Regions from separate parts of the Streptomyces sp. NPDC058240 genome, predicted to be linked through region 3. Evidence: riboswitches for the same ligand, from Rfam matches in the RefSeq annotation. Region 3 holds a riboswitch; each other region holds the start of a gene.
The links. A riboswitch is a leader RNA that binds a small molecule or an ion and turns the genes downstream of it on or off. The one in region 3 is predicted to bind thiamine pyrophosphate.
Positions count from the first base shown of each region.

Region 1: linked by a shared signal. The riboswitch ahead of thiC (phosphomethylpyrimidine synthase ThiC) and the one ahead of thiO (glycine oxidase ThiO) in region 3 are both predicted to bind thiamine pyrophosphate.
Region 2: linked by a shared signal. The riboswitch ahead of ACFVX4_RS30335 (thiamine ABC transporter substrate binding subunit) and the one ahead of thiO (glycine oxidase ThiO) in region 3 are both predicted to bind thiamine pyrophosphate.

Region 1 covers NZ_JBHVWT010000002.1:285,425-292,581, forward strand. Annotated here, with positions in the region: gene ACFVX4_RS06560 (IclR family transcriptional regulator) at 1-95, shown strand, start outside; gene ACFVX4_RS06565 (SsgA family sporulation/cell division regulator) at 197-634, shown strand; gene ACFVX4_RS06570 (YibE/F family protein) at 715-2,037, opposite strand; TPP riboswitch at 2,108-2,241, shown strand; gene thiC (phosphomethylpyrimidine synthase ThiC) at 2,234-4,048, shown strand; gene ACFVX4_RS06580 (hypothetical protein) at 4,132-4,953, opposite strand; gene ACFVX4_RS06585 (metallophosphoesterase) at 5,136-6,194, opposite strand; gene ACFVX4_RS06590 (LacI family DNA-binding transcriptional regulator) at 6,368-7,157, opposite strand, start outside.
Region 2 covers NZ_JBHVWT010000028.1:49,977-57,133, reverse strand. Annotated here, with positions in the region: gene ACFVX4_RS30340 (ABC transporter permease) at 1-452, opposite strand, end outside; gene ACFVX4_RS30335 (thiamine ABC transporter substrate binding subunit) at 584-1,696, opposite strand; TPP riboswitch at 1,770-1,886, opposite strand; gene rlmN (23S rRNA (adenine(2503)-C(2))-methyltransferase RlmN) at 1,942-3,048, opposite strand; gene ACFVX4_RS30325 (phosphatidate cytidylyltransferase) at 3,142-4,227, opposite strand; gene frr (ribosome recycling factor) at 4,227-4,784, opposite strand; gene pyrH (UMP kinase) at 4,964-5,740, opposite strand; gene tsf (translation elongation factor Ts) at 5,900-6,736, opposite strand; gene rpsB (30S ribosomal protein S2) at 6,836-7,157, opposite strand, start outside.
Region 3 covers NZ_JBHVWT010000001.1:130,850-138,006, forward strand. Annotated here, with positions in the region: gene metF (methylenetetrahydrofolate reductase [NAD(P)H]) at 1-217, opposite strand, end outside; gene thiE (thiamine phosphate synthase) at 317-970, opposite strand; gene ACFVX4_RS00595 (Rv2175c family DNA-binding protein) at 1,078-1,443, opposite strand; gene ACFVX4_RS00600 (peptide-N4-asparagine amidase) at 1,487-3,235, opposite strand; gene ACFVX4_RS00605 (NAD(P)/FAD-dependent oxidoreductase) at 3,352-4,608, opposite strand; TPP riboswitch at 4,846-4,958, shown strand; gene thiO (glycine oxidase ThiO) at 4,956-6,140, shown strand; gene thiS (sulfur carrier protein ThiS) at 6,137-6,367, shown strand; gene ACFVX4_RS00620 (thiazole synthase) at 6,370-7,157, shown strand, end outside.

The sequences.
Region 1 (7,157 bases), on a different contig from region 3:
TGGAGCAGGAAAGTCGGTTGCTCCCTGCAGTCGAACAACTACGTGGCGAAGTGGCCAACCTCTTGCGTTCGTTCGTGTTCTCTATCAGTATCTGAAAAATCACTCCTTGTGATCTGCTATCGCGTGCACCACGATGGCGTCAATAGGGCCACGGGGGATCATTCCTGGCCAGATTCATCTACTGCGGGGTTGAACGATGCGCGAGTCGGTTCAAGCTGAGGTCATGATGAGCTTCCTCGTTTCCGAGGAGCTCTCTTTCCGGATCCCGGTGGAGCTCCGGTACGAGGTCTGCGATCCGTATGCGATCCGGATGACCTTCCATCTGCCCGGTGACGCCCCCGTCACCTGGGCATTCGGCCGTGAGCTGCTGCTCGACGGCCTCAACAGCCCCAGTGGTGACGGTGATGTGCACATCGGACCCACCGAGCCCGAGGGGCTTTCCGACGTACATATCCGGCTCCAGGTCGGCGAGGACCGGGCCCTCTTCAGGGCCGGTACGGCACCACTTGTGGCGTTTCTCGACCGGACGGACAAGCTTGTGCCGCTCGGGCAGGAGTGCACGCTGGGTGACTTCGAGGGCAACCTGGAGGACGCCCTGGGCCGGATCCTTGCCGAGGAACAGAACGCCGGCTGACAAGAACGGCGCCGCCGACCGGTTCGCCGGTCGAACACGGCACCTGCCGAATGGGTGAATTGTTCACCTGACGGAGACGTTCAAGGCTTCGTCCTACGACGACGGCCTTTCCCGGCCCGTACGGGTGCCGAAGCTCCGGCTTCCGCGCCGAGCCCTGTGCGGTCCGCGGAGACGACCAGCGCAGCGAGCACCGTCGTCACCGGCACCGAGGCGACCAGTCCGATCGAGCCGACCAGCGTTCGTACGATCTCCTCCGCCACCAGCTCGCTGTTGGCCAGCGTCCCCACGCTGCTCTGCGCGATGGAGAACAGCAGCAGCAACGGCAGTGCGGCGCCCGCGTAGGCGAGCACCAGCGTATTGACGACCGAGGCGATGTGGTCGCGTCCGATCCTGATGCCTGCCCGGTAGAGGCCCCGCACACCCAACGTCGGGTTCGCCTGGTGCAGTTCCCAGACCGCCGATGTCTGGGTCACGGTCACATCGTCGAGGACGCCGAGCGAACCGATGATGACACCGGCCAGCAGCAGACCGCTCATGTCGATGTGCGGGTACAGGCCGTGGATGAGGCCGGTGTTGTCGTCGGTGTTGCCGGTCAGGCTCGCCCAGCCGATGAAGAGCGATCCGAGCAGCCCGATCAGCAGCAGCGAGATCAGCGTGCCGATCACCGCGACCGAGGTGCGGGCGGTCAGGCCGTGACACATGTAGAGCGCGATCAGCATGATCGCACTGGCCCCGACCACCGCGACGAGCAGCGGATTCGAGCCCTGGAGAATGGCCGGGAGGATGAACAGGGTCAGCACGGCGAAGGACACGGCGAGCGCGACCAGCGCCATCACCCCGCGCATGCGGCCCACCGCGACCACGACCAGGGCGAAGATCCCGGCCAGCAGGGCCATCGGGAACTTCCGGTTCACGTCCGTCACCGAATACTGCAGATCATGGGGCGCGTCGGGGGCGTACGCCACGACCACGCCCTGACCCTCGCGCAACTGACGCGGTGCGTCGGGCGGGACGACCTCGGTGAAGGTCCGGCCCTTGTCGTGACCGGTCGTCACCTCGATCGTGGACTTCTTGCACACTCCCTTTCCGCTTCCCGAGGGCGGTGTGGTATCCCCGCCGACGGGTGTCTGGACCACGTTCACGTCCTTGCAGTCCACCATGTCGACATTCACCACCTTTCCCTGCTGGGTCTGCCGGTCGAATCCGACGCCGGTCCGCTCGTGCGGCGGCGCACCACCCGGCCAGAGCGCCACCAGGCCGACGACGACGGCGGTGGCGAACGGGATCAGTACGGCCGCGATGACCTTGCGCAGATGTTTGGAGACGGGCGCGGCAGGGCCGTGGCTGTGCGAGTGGCCGTGCTGATGGCCCTGCGGTTCGTGGTCGATATCGAGGGACGTCACCAGCCGATCATCGCAAGAAGGGACGGGCCCTCTGTTCATTACGCCGGACGGGGCGCTAGCGTGGAGGGACCTTTGCACACGCGGGAGCTCGGAGCACCGGGCTGAGAGGGCGCTGATATCCGTACGTCCGTACGGGACAGGCTGCGCCGACCGCCGAACCTGTTACCGGGTAATGCCGGCGTAGGGAGTAGGTCTCATGACCACAGCGGACGCACGCACGCCTGCCTCGAACCAGAGCGACGAGGCCGGGAAGTCCATCGGCTGGCACAAGGGGTACGTCCAGGGCTCGCGCCCGGACCTCCGGGTGCCGGTCCGTCAGGTGCACCTCACCAACGGCAAGGACGTGACGCTGTACGACACGTCGGGGCCGTACACCGATCCCACCGTCGAGACCGATGTCCGCCGCGGGCTCGCACCGCTGCGGGAGAGCTGGATCGTCGCCCGCGGCGACACCGAGGAGTATCCGGGCCGCCCCGCCCGTCCCGAGGACGACGGGCTCAAGCACACCTCGCCGCGAATGGGGTCTCCCCTGCTCGAGCGAAGCCGAGAGCCCGGGGAAGGACTGCGCAACCTCGACGCGGTCTTCCCCGGCCGCCCGCGCCTGCCGCGCCGCAGCCGGGACAGGCAGCCGGTGACCCAGCTCGCGTACGCCCGCCGGGGCGAGATCACCCCGGAGATGGAGTACGTGGCCATCCGGGAGAGCGTCGAGCCCGAGGTGGTGCGCGAGGAGATCGCGGCCGGCCGGGCCGTGCTGCCGTCCAACGTCAACCACCCCGAGATCGAGCCGATGATCATCGGCAAGCGGTTCCTGGTGAAGGTCAATGCCAACATCGGCAACTCCGCGGTGACGTCCTCCATCGAGGAGGAGGTGGAGAAGATGACGTGGGCGACGCGCTGGGGCGCCGACACCGTCATGGATCTGTCCACCGGCCGCAACATTCACACCACCCGTGAGTGGGTTCTGCGCAATTCCCCCGTGCCGATCGGCACGGTTCCGCTCTACCAGGCCCTCGAAAAGGTCGACGGCCGGGCGGAGGAACTGACGTGGGAGATCTACAAGGACACCGTCATCGAACAGGCCGAGCAGGGCGTCGACTACATGACGGTCCACGCCGGCGTGCGCCTGCCGTACGTACCGCTGACCGCCCGCCGCAAGACCGGCATCGTCTCCCGCGGCGGCTCGATCATGGCGGCGTGGTGCCTCGCGCACCACAAGGAGTCCTTCCTGTACGAGCACTTCGAGGAGCTCTGCGAGATCCTCGCGACCTACGACGTGACGTACTCGCTGGGCGACGGGCTGCGTCCCGGCTCGATCGCCGACGCCAATGACGAGGCCCAGTTCGCCGAACTGCGCACGCTCGGCGAGCTGAACACGGTCGCCAAGCGGTTCGGCGTCCAGACCATGATCGAGGGGCCGGGCCATGTCCCGATGCACAAGATCAAGGAGAACATCGACCTTCAGCAGGAGATCTGCGAGGAGGCGCCGTTCTACACGCTCGGCCCGCTGACCACCGATGTCGCTCCGGCGTACGACCACATCACCTCGGGCATCGGCGCGGCGATGATCGCGTGGTGGGGGACGGCGATGCTCTGCTACGTCACGCCGAAGGAGCACCTCGGCCTGCCCAACCGGGACGATGTGAAGACCGGCGTCATCACCTACAAGATCGCGGCGCATGCGGCGGACCTCGCCAAGGGGCACCCGGGGGCGCAGGACTGGGACGACGCGCTCTCCGACGCCCGTTTCGAGTTCCGCTGGGAGGACCAGTTCAATCTGGCTCTCGACCCGGACACCGCACGGGAGTTCCACGACGAGACACTGCCCGCCGAGCCGGCGAAGACGGCGCACTTCTGCTCGATGTGCGGTCCGAAGTTCTGCTCGATGAAGATCTCCCAGGACATCCGGCGTGAGCACGGCGGCTCGCAGACGGAGATCGAGGCGGGCATGGCGGAGAAGTCCAAGGAGTTCGCGGCGGCCGGCAACCGGGTCTATCTGCCGATCGCGGACTGACCGTACCCGGGACGAGGTATCGCCCCGGAGACTCCTGTCTCCGGGGCGACCGCTCCTGCCGTCCGGCCGGTATGCGGGCTCGGTCAGTCCAGTTCGTGCTCGGGGCCGCCGAAGTCGGGGCTGGTGAAGTCCGGTGAGGTGAACGTCGGGCGGGGGCCCGCCGGGCCGTCGTCCGGGCTGGAGAAGTCCGGCCTGCTGTAGCCGATCTTCGGGATGCGGTTCGCCGAACGGAGCGGTCTGCGGGAGGCGGGAGCGGCTTCGGGATCGGCGAGCGCGTCCCGCAGGAACGGCAGTATGCCGCGCTCCAGCAGGGCGTGGCGCCACGCCTCTCTGGCCCGTGCCACGTCCTCCGGCAATTCGTCCTCGGGGTCCTCGACGGGCTGCGACGTCGATCCGTTGCGCAGCGCGGTGATGAGCAGCCCGGCGGCGGCGACCAGGATGGCGGCGGCCGTGACCGCCGCGAAGAACCAGCCCGCGGAGACCATGGCGGAGGCGAAGGACGGCGGCGGGTCGAGCAGCCTCAGCAGGTAGCCCGCCAGCAGGAATATGAACGCGGCGGTTCCGGCGAGCACGGGTGCCAGGACCGTGACGACTGCTCCTATGCCGACGCCCGACTGATGCGGACGGGCGGTGCCGGACCCGGGGCCCGTGTCCTGGTCCGCCTCTTCGGCGGGGCCGCGCAGTTCCTCGCGGGCCTGCACATAGTGCTTGTACTCGGTGGCGGCCGTCGAGGTGATCAGCTCCGTGGCGTCCAGCGCCATGGTGCGCAGCTGCACGGCGTTGAGCCGCTCGCCGACCGCGGCCAGATCCGGCCGTTCATGGGCATGGCGCAGTGCGTCGTCGAGGATCCGCTCGTACTCGGGGCGGTCCTCGGCCAGCAGGTGCGGAGCGCTGTTCATGTGCATCCCCCGATGCTCCGTAGGGCCTGAATGCCCGCTCTGAACGGGCAGTTGGGCGGAAACGGAGGAGAGCCTGCTACTGATACGCCGATGGTAGAGCGCCCACGGCACGGGGTGACAGGGGGTTTCCGGAAATAGGCCCAGTGGTCGGCGTGGTCGGTTCGTGGATGCGTCTGCCCAGAAGAACGTCAGTCATGCAGGGGCAGTTGGACGACCAGTAGCTTTCCGGCCATGGTCACTCCGCCGTCCATGGCGATGGCGAGCCCGTCCGCGTACACGTGCGGACCTTCGACCACAGGGCCGGAGCCGTCCTCGCCGTCCTCCGAACCGACCTCTCCGAGGAGGTACGGAATGGGGCTGTGACCATGGACGATGCGCTGTCCGCCGTAAGCCGACATCAGCTCCCGGACCGCCTGCGGACCCGATTCGTCACGGAAGGCGAACCGCTTGGTGAGCTTCCGGAAGAGGTCCCAGCACTCATCGGCGTCGTTACGCGTGAGGATGGCGTGCACGGTGTCGTTGACGTCCTCGATGGTGGTGCCGTATTCGAGGTAGGCCGTCGTGTCGGAGTGCATCAGCAGATGCCCGTCCTCCTCGACGATCGCGTCGAGCCGGGACATCCACTGGAGGTGGACGTCCTGGAGCCGCTCCATGTCGTTCTTCTGGCCGCCGTTGAGCAGCCAGGCCGCCTGGAAAGTGGCGGTGCCCGCGCCGGAGTTGACCGGGGTGTCGCTGAACCGCTTCGCGCCGAGGAGCAGCAGTTCGTGATTTCCCATCAGGGCCTTGCAGTAGCCGCCGGCGGCGGCGGCCTCGGCGGACAGGCGCATCACGAGGTCGATGACCCCGATGCCGTCGGGGCCCCGGTCGGTGAAGTCGCCGAGGAACCAGAGCCGGGCATTGCCCGCCGACCATTTGCCGTCGGCGTCGATGAGGCCCTGTTCGGCGAGGGCGGCGTGGAGCTCGTCCAGATAGCCGTGGACGTCGCCGACGACGTACAGCGGCCCGAGGCCCTGGTCCGGAACGGGCCGGGGGTCGGGGACGGCCGCGACCTGCAGGGTGTCACCGCGGTTGATCACGGGAAGATCGCGCGCGGTGGGGGTGTACCCCTCCGGCGGCTCGCCGCCGGGGACGGCATTGCCCGGGTGCGGTGCCGATGGCGGCACCGGGTTCTGGGCATAGGGCGGTACGCGGAAGTCGCGCAACGTCGCAGTCCGCACCACGGGTTCCTGACCGGCCCCCTGTGTCATCGACCCCTCCACCACCGTCGCGCCGCCGTACACCTGACGGGCCCTGCTGGTCGGGGCGGTCCGCGGTGTCGTGCGCCCATCATAGGAATGCGGATCGTGCTCTGTGACGCACCAGGGGTGGTGAATCCGGACGCACGTCGGGTTCACCGGCCGATTGGTCCGAAATCGCCTGATCAATCCCCTGCCGGGGAGCGGGGCGCACTGACCGTGGTGCGGGGTGGACGGCGTTGCGAGGAGGTCCGCACGATGAGTTCGGTCGGTATGACCTGCTCCACCGGTCCGTCGTGAGTCACGCCCTCGATCGCGTCGATCAGGAGCTGGACGACCGCCGTGCCGATCCTGCGCGGCTTGAGCGAGAGGGTGGTGATGGGGGGCTCGGTCGTCGCGTACACGGTGGATTCGCTGCAGCAGACCAGCAGCAGGTCCTCGGGGACGCGCAGGCCGTACCGGCGGGCCGCCGCCAGCAGGTCGGTGCCGTTGGGGTCGAAGAGCCCGTAGACGGCGTCGGGCCGGTCCGGGCGGGCGAGCAGCCGATCGGCGGCCACCGCGCCCGCACACGGGTCGTGGGCGGGGTACGACTCGTACACCGGGTCCTGGCCCACGCGCTCGCACCAGTGGAGGTACGCGGTGGTGGAGAGGCGGGTGTACGTGTCGGTGGTGGTGCCGGTGAGCAGGCCGATGCGGCGGGCTCCGGCGGCGGCGAGATGGTCGAGCAGATCGAGCACGGCGGCCCGGTGGTCGTTGTCGACCCAGGCGGTGACCGGGAGGGTGCCGGCCGGGCGCCCGTCCGAGACGACGGGCAGTCCCTGGCGTACGAGTTCCGTGACGACCGGGTCCTGGTCGGAGGGGTCGATCACGACCGTGCCGTCGAGGGCGACGTTCGACCAGACGTCATGGCGTGAGGTGGCGGGCAGGATGACGAGGGCGTAGCCGCGGGCGAGCGCGGCGGAGGTGGCCGCTCTG
Region 2 (7,157 bases), on a different contig from region 3:
AGCTGGGCCCACAGCCCGCCGACCGTCCGTACGACCACCGCGTAGTTGAAGAAGACATGGGCGAGCAGAATCGCCCAGACGGTGGTGTCGAGCCGTACGCCCCAGAGTTCGTCGAGGAATCCACCGCGTCCCAGCAGCGCCAGGAAGGCCGTCCCCACGACCACGGTCGGCAGGACGAACGGCACCGTGACGACCGCCCGCAGCAGTTGTTTGCCGGGGAAGTCGAAGCGGGCGAAGACATAGGCGCCGGGCAGCGCGATCAGCAGGGTCAGCGCGGTCGAGGCGAGCGCCTGCCAGCTGGTGAACCAGAGGACGTCGCGGATGTCCGGCCGGGTCAGCACCTCGCCGATCCGGCCGAACTGCCAGACGCCGTCGGCTTTCAGGCCGCGGCCGACGATCGCGGCGACCGGGTAGGCGAAGAACAGCGCGAAGAACGCGACGGGCACGGCCATCAGGCCGAGCCGCACCGCGTTCCCGCGCCGGGCCTTCGCACGGGCCGACTGCGCGTGCGCCGACCGGTCCCGAGGAGCCTTCCCGCCCTCGTCGTTCCCGCTCGCGTCCGGTCCGCGTACGGGACTCTTCGTTACTTCACTACGAGCGAGGACCACGACTGGACCCACTGCTCACGGTTCTTGGCGATCAGGTCCGGGGCGACGGTCGTCGGCCGGTCCACCGTCGCGCCGAACTTCGTGAAGAGCTCCGGCAGCTTCGCGTCCTTGGCGACCGGGTTCACGAACATGTTGAGCGGCATGTCCTCCTGGAACCTCTTGCTGATCAGGAAGTCCAGCAGGGCCTTGCCGCCCGCCTCGTTCTTCGCGCCCTTCAGCAGGCCCGCGAACTCGATCTGGCGGAAGCAGGTCCCGGTGGCGACGCCGGTCGGCGCCTTCGCCGGCTGCGGCTTCGCGTACAGCACCTCGACGGGCGGGCTGGAGGCGTACGAGACGACGAGCGGCCGGTCGGCCTTGGCCTTCTTGCCGCCCGCGGAGCCGGAGAACTCCTCGTTGTACGCCTGCTCCCAGCCGTCGACGACCTTGACGCCGTTGCTCTCCAGCTTCTTCCAGTAGTCCTGGTAGCCCTTCTCTCCGTACGTGGCGATGGTGCCGAGGAGGAAGCCGAGGCCGGGCGACGAGGTCCCGGCGTTCTCGGTGACGAGAAGGTCCTTGTACGCGGGCTTCGCCAGGTCGTCGAAGGACTGCGGCGGCGCGAGCTTCTTGTCGGCGAAGTACTTCTTGTCGTAGTTGACGCAGATGTCGCCGGTGTCGATCGGGGTGACCCGGTGCCCGTCCGCGTCGAGCCGGGTGTCTGCCGCGACCCGGTCGATGCCCTTCGCCTCGTACGGCGTGAAGAGCCCGCTGTCGAGGGCGCGGGAGAGCAGCGTGTTGTCGACGCCGAAGAACACGTCACCGCGCGGGGAACCCTTGGTCAGGATCTCCTGGTTGAGCGCGACACCCGCGTCGCCGCTCTTCAGCACCTTGACGGTGTAGCCGGTCTCCTTGGTGAACTCCTTCAGTACGTCCTTGGAGGCGTTGAAGGAGTCATGGCTGACGAGGGTCACGGTCTTGGAGCCCGAGCCCTTCGTGCCGCCGGAACCGGAGGCCGAGTCGTCGGAACTCCCGCACCCGGCGAGTGCGGTGACGCCGAGTGCGGCGGCGACGGCCGATGCCGCGAGCTGCCTGGTCCTGCGCGTGGTGCTCATTGTGGATTCCTCCTGGGTTTTGGCCAGGAAGAGACGCGGCCCCGCCCGCGAAAAGCGGGCAGGGCGCAACAGCATGAGTTGATGACCGAACTTCCTACCCGGAATGACCCGGGCGAGGTTCAGAGGGTCTGCGGCCGACCTGTCCTCGGTGCCGCACTCTCAGCGCTGTGGCGCTCCCCTGTCGGAATATGAAGTTGATTTCAGGCCCAGGCTACACGGGCCTCGGCGCCTGTCCGGGAGTGGCCTCAGCGCTCGGCCGCCGCCAGCTGCCCGCAGGCCCCGTCGATCTCCTGGCCCCGGGTGTCCCGCACGGTCACCGGCACCCCGTGGGCCGCGATCGCCTCGACGAACGCCTTCTCGTCCTCGGGGCGCGAGGCGGTCCACTTGGAACCGGGCGTGGGGTTCAGCGGGATCAGGTTGACGTGCACCCGCTTGCCCTTGAGGAGCCGGCCGAGCCGGTCACCGCGCCACGCCTGGTCGTTGATGTCACGGATCAGCGCGTACTCGATGGAGATGCGGCGACCGGACTTCTCCGCGTACTCCCATGCGGCGTCCAGCACCTCGCCCACCTTCCACCGCGTGTTCACGGGAACGAGGGTGTCGCGCAGCTCGTCGTCCGGCGCGTGCAGCGAGACGGCGAGACGGCACTTGAAGCCCTCGTCCGCGAAGCGGAGCATTGCGGGCACCAGGCCCACGGTGGAGACGGTGATCCCGCGTTGCGAGAGCCCCAGCCCGTCCGGCTCGGGGTCGGTCAGCCGGCGGATCGCGCCGACCACCCGGTTGTAGTTGGCGAGCGGCTCGCCCATGCCCATGAAGACGATGTTGGAGAGCCGCGCCGGACCTCCGGGGACCTCCCCGTCGCGCAGCGCCCGCATTCCGTCGACGATCTGGTGGACGATCTCGGCGGTCGACAGATTGCGGTCGAGACCGGCCTGCCCCGTCGCGCAGAACGGGCAGTTCATCCCGCATCCCGCCTGCGAGGAGATGCACATCGTCACCCGCTCCGGGTAGCGCATCAGGACGGACTCGACGAGCGTCCCGTCGTGCAGCTTCCAGAGCGTCTTGCGGGTGGTGTCGTCGTCACAGCTGATGTGGCGGACCACCGACATCAGGTCGGGGAACATCGCCTCGGCGAGCTTGTCCCGCGATCCGGCCGGGATGTTGGTCCACTCGGCCGGGTCGTGCGCGTACCGCGCGAAGTAGTGCTGCGAGAGCTGCTGGGCGCGGAACGGCTTCTCGCCGATCGCGGCGACGGCTTCCTTGCGCTCGGCGGGCGTGAGGTCGGCGAGGTGCCGCGGCGGCTTCTTGGCTCCGCGGGGCGCGACGAAAGTGAGTTCTCCTGGCTTAGGCATGGTTCATCCAGTGTCGCAGACAGAACAGTGAGGGCCCGCCGTCCTGTGGACAGCGGGCCCTCACTCGTAAAATCCCAGGTCAGGGGCCTGACCTCAGCCGGAACCGACGAACAGCACCAGCAGCAGCCAAACCACCGGGGCGGTCGGCAGCAGCGAGTCCAGCCGGTCCATGATGCCGCCGTGCCCCGGCAGCAGCGTGCCCATGTCCTTGATCCCGAGGTCCCGCTTGATCATCGACTCGCCCAGGTCGCCGAGGGTGGCGGTGGCCGCGACCGCGAACCCGAGCAGCAGCCCCTGCCACCAGGAACCGCCATCGATCAGGAACTGCATGCACAGCGCACCGGCGACCATCGCGAAGGCGACGGCCCCGAACAGGCCCTCCCGGGTCTTTCCGGGGCTGATGCGCGGCGCGAGCTTGTGCTTCCCGAAGCGCCAGCCGACGGCGTACGCGCCCGTGTCACTGACCACGGTCAGCAGCAGGAAGGTGAGCACCCGCTGCGGCCCGTCGTCGGCGGTCAGGAGCATGGCGACGAACGTGGCGAGGAACGGTACGTAGAACGCCGCGAACACACCGGCCGTGACGTCCTTGAGGTAGCCCTCGGGCGGCTCGGTCATCCGCCAGACGAGCACCGCCAGCGCGGTCAGCGCCATCGCCGCCCAGGCGCCTTCGGCGCCCTGCGCGTAACCGGCGACCACCATCGCCGCGCCACCCACCGCCAGCGGGATGAGGGGTGCCTTGATGCCCTTGCGCTCCTGGAGCCGGGAGGTCAGCTCCCACAGTCCCACGACGACGGCGACGGCGACCACACCGACGAAGACGGCCTTCACGATGAACAGCGAGGCGACGATGACGGCGCCGAGCCCCACACCGACCCCTATGGCGGCTCGCAGATCACGGCCCGCACGTTTCTTCTGCGGGGGCGGCGGCGCGGTGGACATGGGCTCCTGCGGCTTCTCGTCACGGAACAGGGGGCCGCCGCTCAGGCGTCCGGCCCCCTGGTCCCGGTCATCACGGTCGTCAGCGTCTCTACCTGCGTCGGGAACGTCCGGCACGATGGGCATGGGCCGAGTCTGCTGGGCGTCATACACATCGTAAGCAGGACCCGCCGGAGCAGCCCGCATCTCGGGCGCACCCCAATGGCCGGCTCCCTGCGGGGCGCCCCAGGAAGAGTCGTTCATCAGACTTCGAGCAGCTCGGCTTCCTTGTGCTTGAGCAGCTCGTCGACCTGCGCGACGTACTTCGCGGTGGTGTCGTCGAGCTCCTTCTCGGCGCGACGCACCTCGTCCTCGCCCGACTCCTTGTCCTTGACCAGCTTGTCGAGGGTCTCCTTGGCCTTGCGGCGCACGGCGCGGATGGAGATCTTGGAGTCCTCGGCCTTCGCCTTGGCGACCTTGATGTAGTCGCGGCGGCGCTCCTCGGTGAGGTCCGGGAAGGTCACCCGGATGATATTGCCGTCGTTGCTCGGGTTGACGCCGAGGTCCGAGTCGCGGATGGCCTGCTCGATGTTGCGCAGCGCGGTCTTGTCGAACGGCGTCACGACGGCCATGCGCGGCTCGGGCACCGAGAACGAGGCGAGCTGGTTGATCGGGGTCAGCGCGCCGTAGTAGTCGGCGACGATCTTGTTGAACATCGCCGGGTGCGCACGGCCGGTACGGATCGCGGCGAAGTCCTCTTTCGCGACGACGACGGCCTTCTCCATCTTCTCCTCGGCCTCGAGGAGGGTTTCTTCGATCACCACGTGCTCCTGCGTGTCTTGAGTGGGCCCGTCGTGCTCGAGCCCGGCGGGTCCTGCGTCGCGTCCTCACCTGCACGGTGTCCGACCGGCAGGCCGTTGTCCATCCTTCGGGGCCGGTCCTGGGGGTTTCCCCGGGGGCCCGGACCTCCCCGCGGTACTCCGGGAAGGTCCCCCGGTCCTCAGGCCCGGGTGCTCCGGTCACTCACGAGCGTGCCGATCTTCTCACCATTGACCGCGCGGGCGATATTGCCGGTGGCGGTCAGCTCGAAGACGAGGATCGGCAGGTCGTTGTCACGGCAGAGCGTGATGGCGGTGGCGTCGGCGACCTTGAGATCACGGGCGAGAACCTCGCTGTACTCGAGCGCGTCGAACTTCACCGCGTCGGGGTTGGTCTTCGGGTCGGAGTCGTAGACCCCGTCCACCCCGTTCTTGCCCATCAGAAGGCCCTCTGCGTCGATCTCCAGGGCGCGCTGGGCGGCAGTGGTGTCGGTGGAGAAGTACGGCATCCCCATACCGGCGCCGAAGATGACGACGCGGCCCTTCTCCAGGTGGCGCACGGCGCGCAGCGGGATGTACGGCTCCGCGACCTGCCCCATGGTGATGGCGGTCTGGACGCGCGAGTCGATGCCTTCCTTCTCCAGGAAGTCCTGGAGCGCCAGGCAGTTCATGACCGTGCCGAGCATGCCCATGTAGTCGGACCGGGCCCGGTCCATGCCGCGCTGCTGGAGCTCGGCACCGCGGAAGAAGTTGCCGCCGCCGATGACGATCGCGATTTCCGCGCCGTCGCGGACGACCGCCGCGATTTCCCGGGCGATGGCGTGTACGACGTCGGGGTCGACACCGAGACCCCCGCCGCCGGCGAACGCCTCTCCGGACAGCTTCAGCATGAAGCGTCCGGCCACCTTGCCGTCGTCGCGCTTGTGGTCACCTTGTGCGGCGTCCGCGCCCTTGTTCATGGAGATTCTCCTCGTGCACATACGAAGAAGGCCATTGCCGGTGGGTCTGGTGTCCCTCAGCGGCAATGGCCTCCTCGTCAGATCTGCGGTCGTACGGCGTGAGTGCGGCCGACGACTGCACTAGACCCTATCGGGGTCCACCGTTGTTCGCGGACGGACTCAGATGCCGACCTTGATGCGCGAGAAGCGCTTCAGGGTGACACCGGCCTCGTCCAGAACCTTCTGGACGGACTTCTTGCTGTCCTTGGCGAAGGCCTGCTCCAGGACGACGACGTCCTTGAAGAAGCCGTTGACGCGACCCTCGACGATCTTCGGAAGGGCGGCCTCGGGCTTGCCCTCCTCGCGAGAGGTGGCCTCGGCGACACGACGCTCGTTCTCGACCGTCTCGGCCGGGACCTCGTCGCGGTTGAGGTACTTCGGGGCGAAGGCGGCGATGTGCTGCGCGACGTCCTTGGCGACCTCGGCGTTCTCCTTGTCGAGCTCGACCAGGACACCGACCTGCGGCGGGAGGTCGGGCATCGTGCGGTGCATGTACGCAGCCACGTAACCGCCGGTGAACTGCGCGAAGCGGTCCAGGACGATCTTCTCGCCGAGGTTGGCGTTGGCCTCGTCGACGTACGCCTGGACGGTCTTGCCGGCCTCGATCTCGGAGGCGAGCAGCGCGGCCAGGTCGGCCGGGGAGGTCGCGGCGACGTGGGCGGCGAGCGTGTTGGCGACGGTCTGGAACTTGTCACCCTTGGCGACGAAGTCCGTCTCGCACTTCAGCTCGAGCAGAACGCCGGAGGTCTTGTCCTCGGAGATGAGGGAGACGACGGCACCGTTCTCGGCAGAACGGCCCTCGCGCTTGGCGACGCCCTTCTGACCCTTGATACGGAGCGCCTCGACGGCCTTGTCGACGTTGCCGTCGGCCTCGTCGAGCGCCTTCTTGCAGTCCATCATGCCGGCGCCGGTCAGCTCGCGGAGCTTCTTGACGTCAGCGGCGGTGTAGTTCGCCATGAGTCTGTATTTCTCTCTCGAAGTCTGAAAGATCTACGGGTGAACGGCGGGGGCGGTGCTTGTGGCACCGGCCCCCGCCGTCATCAGCCGTGACGGGTGTCAGGCCTGCTCGGCGTCCGCGGCCGGGGCCTCGACAGCGGCCTCGGCCTCGGCAGCGGGGGCCTCGGCAGCGGCATCGGCCTCGGCCTCGGCCGGCGTCTCGGCGGCGTCCGCGACCTTCTCGGTCTCGGCGGAGGTCTGCACCTCGGTGTCGGCCTTCTTGTCGCCCTCGAGCAGGTCGCGCTCCCACTCGGCGAGCGGCTCGCCGGCGGCCTTCTCGCCCGGCTTCGAGTCACCGGTGGCGGCACCGGAACGGGCGATGAGGCCCTCGGCGACGGCGTCGGCGATCACGCGGGTGAGCAGGGTGACGGAGCGGATCGCG
Region 3 (7,157 bases):
CCGTCCCGGCCCGGGTGGAGCCACCGGCCCCGTAGGTCACGGAGACGAAACTCGGCCGCACCGCCTCGACCCGGCGCAGCGCGTTCCAGAGGTTCCGCTCGCCCTTCTCGGTCTTGGGCGCCCAGAACTCGAACGAGTACGAGGTCTTGCCGGTCGCGAGGAGCTCACGCACCGTGCGTGCGTGATCTGTCCTGGTGGATGGTGTGCCAAGGGCCATATGGGCAGGTTAACCAGAGCACGACGACCGAAGGACCGGACCAGCGTGAATTGCCCGAATTGACTGGTTGTTTGTCCATCCTTCGGACACTTGGCCTGATCACGCCATGGCGCGCGCCCGGATCCTCCCGGCCAGCTCGGCGGTGGCGGCGGCCGGGTCGGTGGCCTCGGTGATCGCCCGTACGACGACGACCCGGCGGGCCCCGGCGTCCAGCACCTCGTCGAGATTGCCGGCGTCGATCCCGCCGATGGCGAACCAGGGGCGCGGCTGGTCGAGCGAGGCGGCGTACCGCACCAGGTCCAGGCCCGGGGCGTGCCGGCCGGGCTTGGTCGGGGTGGGCCAGCAGGGGCCGGTGCAGAAGTAGTCCACGCCGGGCTCGGCGACGGCCGCGTCGACCTCGGACCCGGCGTGCGTGGAGCGGCCGATCAGCACGTCCTCGCCGAGTACGGCTCGGGCGGCGGGCACCGGCAGGTCGCCCTGGCCGAGGTGCAGCACGTCGGAGCCGATGGCATGGGCGACATCGGCCCGGTCGTTCACCGCGAGGAGCTTGCCGTGGCGCCGGCACGCCTCGGCGAGGACGGCCAGGTGGTCGAGCTCCTCGGCCGCTTCCATGCCCTTGTCGCGGAGCTGGACGATGTCCACCCCGGAGGCGAGGACGGCGTCGAGGAACGCGGGGAGGTCGCCCTGGCGCCTGCGGGCGTCCGTGCACAGATAGAGCCGGGCATCGGACAGCAGCGCGCGAGGCGTGGGCATGGTGCGGTTCCCCCCTGGGAGAGCATCGTGGAGCGGTTGTCGCCGGGCTGTGCGGGGGTGCGGGCCGCGCGGTGTCGCGCTGCCCGCCCCTCACATACGGCCGGCGGTCAGACGGCGAGCGCCTGGGCGCGGCGCTTCACCTCCGTGCCACGATTCTCGCTCAGTGCCTGGGCAGGGGTGCCCGGCAGGGTCGGGTCGGGGGTGAAGAGCCACTCCAGCATCTCTTCGTCGTTGTAGCCGTCGTCCCTCAGGAGCGTCAGGGTGCCGGAGAGGCCCTTGACCACCTTGTTGCCGTCGATGAAGGCAGCAGGCACCTGGAGCGTCCGGTTCTCACCACGTCGTACGGCGATCAGCTGGCCCTCCTTGACCAGCTGCCGCACGCGCGTCACCTGGACATCGAACATTTCGGCGATGTCGGGCAGGTGGAGCCAGGCGGGGACGAGAGCATCGATCTTTGCGTCAATCTCGGTCACGGGTACAAGCCTGCCATCCCGCGCTGACAGCCGATACCCGGAGTCAGCCCTTCAGGGCCTCGCGGACCACGTCGGCGACCCGGCAACGGCTCTGCCGGTCACCGGTGACCCAGCCGTGCGCGGTCGTCAGGGAGCGCGCGTAGCAGGCCCCGGTGTCGGTGGTGCCCCGGTACTTCTCGGTCGAGGCTCCGTCGGCGGACTGGACGACACCGTTCGTGCGGGCGATGCTGCCGGTCGAGTCCACGGTGTCGTCCGTCACCGCGTCCGTGCGCCACGCGTGTGCGGAGCCCTTCCGGGACGCGTCGACGAGCACACGGCGCTGGGTGACGGCGGCCCGCATGTCGTAGTTGTTGTAATCGCCGTACACCGGGATGTCCATGTCCACGTCAATGGGGTAGGACCAGGTGTGCCGCTGCGCGTCCGTGCGCCCGTGGGTCCGGGTCGTCACCGTGGTGGAACCGTGGTCACGCTGATGCATCACCTGGTGACTGCCCGTGCGGGAGACGTTGTCCGTGTTGGTGTACGCGAACTTCTGCTCGACGGTGGTGGTGACCCGGCCCTTCGAGGTCTCGACATAGCCCGAGATCTTCCAGGAGCGGCCGGTCGACACGGAGACGTCCGTGGAGCCGTTCTCGCCCGAGGTCTGGACGGTCTTCACGACCGGGGTGTGGCCGAGCGTGTTGGTGGTCACCTTGCCGCTCGTGCGGGACGCGTGCGCGTCCGTGTCGAGGAAGAGCGAGCCGTCGACGTTCCAGCCGTCGGCCGCGCCGTACGGGGTGATGCTGATGGCGTGCGGCTTGCCGTCGGCCAGCAGACCCGCGAAGGGGGTGAGGTCGATGTCGTACGCCTCGGTCCTGAACTGGTCGATGGCCGGGATCGGGCGCCACAGGGTCGGCACGATGCCGCCGGAGTACACCACGGGGTACGGCTGGGCGAGGCCGGCGGGCTGTCCGTCCACCGCGACCTGCACCTCACGGTAGGGGCCGCCGCCGCAGAGGTAGTCGGGAGCGGTTTCCGCCAGGTCGCTGGGGACCGCGTCGAACCACTGCTCGTCGCAGCCGCCACCGCGTGCGTAGACCTCCAGGCGCGCCTTGGTCAGGTTGCGCGGGAAGGTGACCTCGGTGCGGGTGGAGCCGCCCTTGCCGACGTTCATCCAGGGGGCGTTGTCGGAGCCGGTGTCACCGAGCGGGACGATGCGGTCGGCCGTGGTGGCGGCCGGGTGACGCTTGTCGGCCTGGTAGTACGTGATCTTCAGCTTGATCCTGTACACACCGGTGTACGTCTCGTTGACGACATTGCCAAGTTCGACCTGCAGCTTCTGCGGGTCCTTGAGGAGCGGCGCGAAGTCGGTGATGTCCTTGGCGACGTGCCAGCTGATGCCGTCCTCGTCGGGCTCGGCGGTGCTGGTGCGGAAGACCTCCGCGCCACCGATGAAGACTGCGGCGAGACGGTCGTACTGACGCCCCTTCACGCTGCCCGACCAGTCGAGGACGACCTTGTTCCACGGACCCTTGCACTGCTTGGGCGGGGTCAGCGTGGTGGTGTACGGCGGTCCGCCGAGGGTGTAGCCGAAGTCGTGGTCGACGGCCGTCACCGAGCAGCTCTTGGTGTCCGGACGGGAGACCGGCGGCAGTGCGTCGATCGGGTCCTGGTAGTCGACAGCCGGGTTGGAACCGGGCTTGGGGGTGGCGCCCGCGTACGCCGGGGCGGCGAGTGCGCCTCCGACGAGGGCGATCGACGCCGAGGCCATGGAGATTCCGCGCAGCGCGCGGGCCCATCTGTGCCGGAACATGCGCATCCTTCGAAGAGTGTGAAATGAGCAATCCAAAAGATGCACAGTGCACTAATTTCCGCCCCCGTCCAAGGGGGAGCCCACATAGCGGACGCCAACGTCCGCTTTCCGTACGCCTACTGACGGATCGCCGACTTCAGCGGTACAGAGGGGTCGGCGGCCCGCGCCGGATCGAGCCGCGCCCCCGCCTCGATGAGCTTGCGCCCCTGCGCCAGATCGCGCGGCCGGCCGACGGCGAGAACCGCGACCAGCACGCCCTCGCGCAGCCAGCACACCGACCAGGCGGCTTCGGCCGGATCGCCGCGCCACAGCAGGGTGTCGGCGCTCCCGTGGTGGCCCGCGTACTGCACGAACCGGTCGAACTGCTCGGACCAGAAGTACGGCACGGGGTCGTAGGTCATCGGTGCCGGGCCGTCGGCGGCGGCTGCCCCGATGATGTTGGCGGCGGCGGTGCGCGGGCCCTGGAGCGCGTTGTCCCAGTGGTGGACGAGCAGGCGTTCGCCGTACCGGGCGGAGGGGAACGAGGCACAGTCGCCGACCGCGTACACATCGGGCAGCGAGGTGCGCAGCGCCCCGTCGGCGGTCACCGATCCGTCGGGGCCGAGCGCGATGCCGGAGCCGGCCAGCCAGCCGGTGGCGGGCCGGGCGCCGATTCCGACGACGACCGCTCCGGCCGGGACCGTACGGCCGTCCGCGAGGACCACCCGGCCCGGCTCGATGCGGGCGACCCGGGCTCCGGTGAGGAGTTCGGCGCCGCTCTCCGCGTACCAGGCGGCCATCGGGGCGGCGACCTCCGCGGGCATCGCGCCCGCGAGGGGCCGGTCGGCGGCCTCGACGACGGTGACCGCGCAGCCCGCGGCGCGGGCCGCGGTGGCGAACTCGGCGCCGATCCAGCCCGCGCCGACGACCACGACGCCGTGCTGCTCGTCGAGGACCGGCCGCAGTCGTGCCGCGTCGTCGAGGGTGCGCAGCAGATGGACGCCGGGAACGCCCTCGGACCCGGGCAGGACGACCGGTTCGGCACCGGTCGCGATCACCAGGACGTCGTAGGGAACGGGTCCCGACGGGGTGTCCAGCTCATGCGCCGCGGGCCGCACACCGGTGACGTCGCGACCCAGTCGCAGATCGATCTCCAGCGCCTCGAAGTCGATGTCGAAGGCGGAGTCCTCGGCCTTGCCGAGGAGCACCGCCTTGGACAGCGGAGGCCGGTCGTAGGGCTGATGCGGTTCGGCGCCGATCAGGGTGACGGGGCCGCTGAAGCCCTGCTCCCGCAGGGCCACCGCGGTCTGCACCCCGGCCATGCCCGCACCGACGATGACGACGCGGCGTCCCGCCCGCCGTTCCGGCTGCTCCGACTGCTGCTGCTCGCTCACCCGTACACCTTAAGCACCTGATAGATCGTCAGGAAAGGGGTGCGTTCTTCGACCGCGCTCGTCCCGCCGCCCTCCTGCGACTCCCACGGGGAGGAGGTCGAGGGTGTCGCCGGTCCGGGGGCCGACCTGGCCGGGCGCCTGGTCGGCCGCCGGTGACAGGACGAGTCCGTCGAGCGAACGGGCCACGGCGGCTGCTCCCTTACCGGGCCGGGGGGACGGGGTTTAGGGTGGCCAACGTAAAACACTCGCGGGAGCCCGGACGCACCGGGCTGAGAGGGAGGCTGGGCGGCCTCCGACCGTACGAACCTGATCCGGGTCATGCCGGCGAAGGGAGGGGCTGGAAGCCCATGCGTTCTTCTCGGAACGGAAACGGATCCGATGTCCTGGTCATAGGGGGCGGGATCATCGGCCTGGTGACCGCCTGGCGGGCCGCGCAACGCGGACTGCGCACCGCGGTCGCCGACCCCGAACCGGGTGGCGGGGCCGCCCGGGTGGCGGCCGGCATGCTGGCCGCCGTCACCGAACTCCACTACGGCGAACAGCTCCTGCTGGGCCTCAACGTCGCCTCCGCCGCCCGCTATCCGGCCTTCGCGGCCGAGCTGGAGGCGGCGAGCGGGCAGGAGACCGGCTTCCGCGCCTGCGGCACCCTGGCCGTAGCACTGGACTCCGACGACCGCGCCCATCTGCGGGACCTGCACGCCCTGCAGCGGCGTTCGGGCCTGGAGTCGGAGTGGCTCACCGGCCGTGAGTGCCGCCGGCTGGAGCCGATGCTCGCGCCGGGCGTCCGCGGCGGTCTGCGGGTCGACGGCGACCACCAGATCGATCCCCGCCGGCTGGCCGCCGCCCTGCTGACCGCCTGCGAGCGGGCCGGGGTGGTCTTCCACCGCGGCTGGGTGGAGCGCCTGAGCGTGGTGGGCGACCGGGCCACCGGAGCGGTGCTCGCCGGGGGCACGGAGCTCGCGGCCGACCAGGTCGTGCTCGCCGCGGGCAGCCTCAGCGGCCGCCTGGCGGGGCTGCCGGACGAGGTCGTGCCGCCGGTCCGGCCGGTGAAGGGCCAGGTGCTGCGGCTGACCGTGCCGGCCCCGTACGCACCGTTCCTGAGCCGGACGGTACGGGCCGTGGTCCGGGGCAGCCATGTCTATCTGGTGCCGCGCGAGAACGGCGAACTGGTCGTCGGCGCCACCAGCGAGGAGCTGGGCTGGGACACCACCGTCACCGCGGGCGGCGTCTACGAGCTGCTGCGGGATGCCCACGAGCTGGTACCCGGCATCACCGAGCTGCCGCTCACCGAGACCCTGGCCGGCCTGCGCCCCGCCTCCCCCGACAACGCCCCGCTGCTCGGCCCCACCACCCTGCCCGGCCTCCATCTCGCCACCGGCCACCACCGCAACGGGGTGCTGCTCACCCCCATCACCGGTGACGTCATGGCGGAGCTCCTCACCGGCGGCGAGCCGCCCGAGCCGGCCCGCCCCTTCACCCCGCGCCGTTTCCCGTCCGCCGCCGCCCCCGTACGTCAGGAGCAGCCCGCATGACCGCCGAGCCCGTACCCCGCCACTCCGTGTCCGTGTCCGTGAACGGAGAGGTGCGGCTCCTCGCCGCGGGCACCACCCTGGACATCCTGGTCGCCACCCTGACCGCCGCGCGCTCCGGCGTCGCGGCCGCCGTCAACGAGACCGTCGTACCGCGCGGCCAGTGGTCCGCCGCCGCACTCCACGACGGGGACCGCGTCGAGGTCCTGACCGCGGTCCAGGGAGGCTGACCATGTCGGACGACCTCTTCACCCTCGGCGACACCACGTTCGGCTCCCGGCTGATCATGGGCACGGGCGGGGCGGCCGGCCTCGACGTGCTGGAGCGCTCCCTGACCGCGTCCGGCACCGAGCTGACCACCGTCGCGATGCGCCGCCTCGACCCGACCGTGCAGGGCTCGGTGCTCTCCGTCCTGCGGCGGCTCTCCATCCGCGTCCTGCCCAACACTGCGGGCTGCTTCACCGCGGGCGAGGCCGTGCTGACCGCCCGGCTGGCCCGCGAGGCGCTCGGCACCGACTGGATCAAGCTGGAGGTGGTGGCCGACGAGCGGACCCTGCTGCCCGACCCGATCGAGCTGCTGGACGCCGCGGAGATCCTGGTGGACGACGGCTTCACCGTGCTGCCGTACACCAATGACGACCCGGTGCTGGCCCGCAGGCTCCAGGACGTGGGGTGCGCGGCGGTCATGCCGCTCGGCTCCCCCATCGGCTCCGGGCTCGGCATCCGCAATCCGCACAACTTCCGGCTGATCGTCGAGCAGGCCCGGGTGCCGGTGATCCTCGACGCGGGCGCCGGAACGGCCTCCGACGCGGCGCTCGCGATGGAGCTGGGGTGCGCGGCGGTGATGCTGGCGTCCGCGGTGACCCGGGCCCAGGAGCCCGAGCTGATGGCCACGGCGATGCGGCACGCGGTGGCGGGCGGGCGGCTGGCGTACCGGGCCGGCCGGATTCCGCGCCGCCACTTCGCCGAGGCGTCGTCGCCGGTGGAGGGGCGCGCGGTGCTGGACCCGGAGCGCCCGGC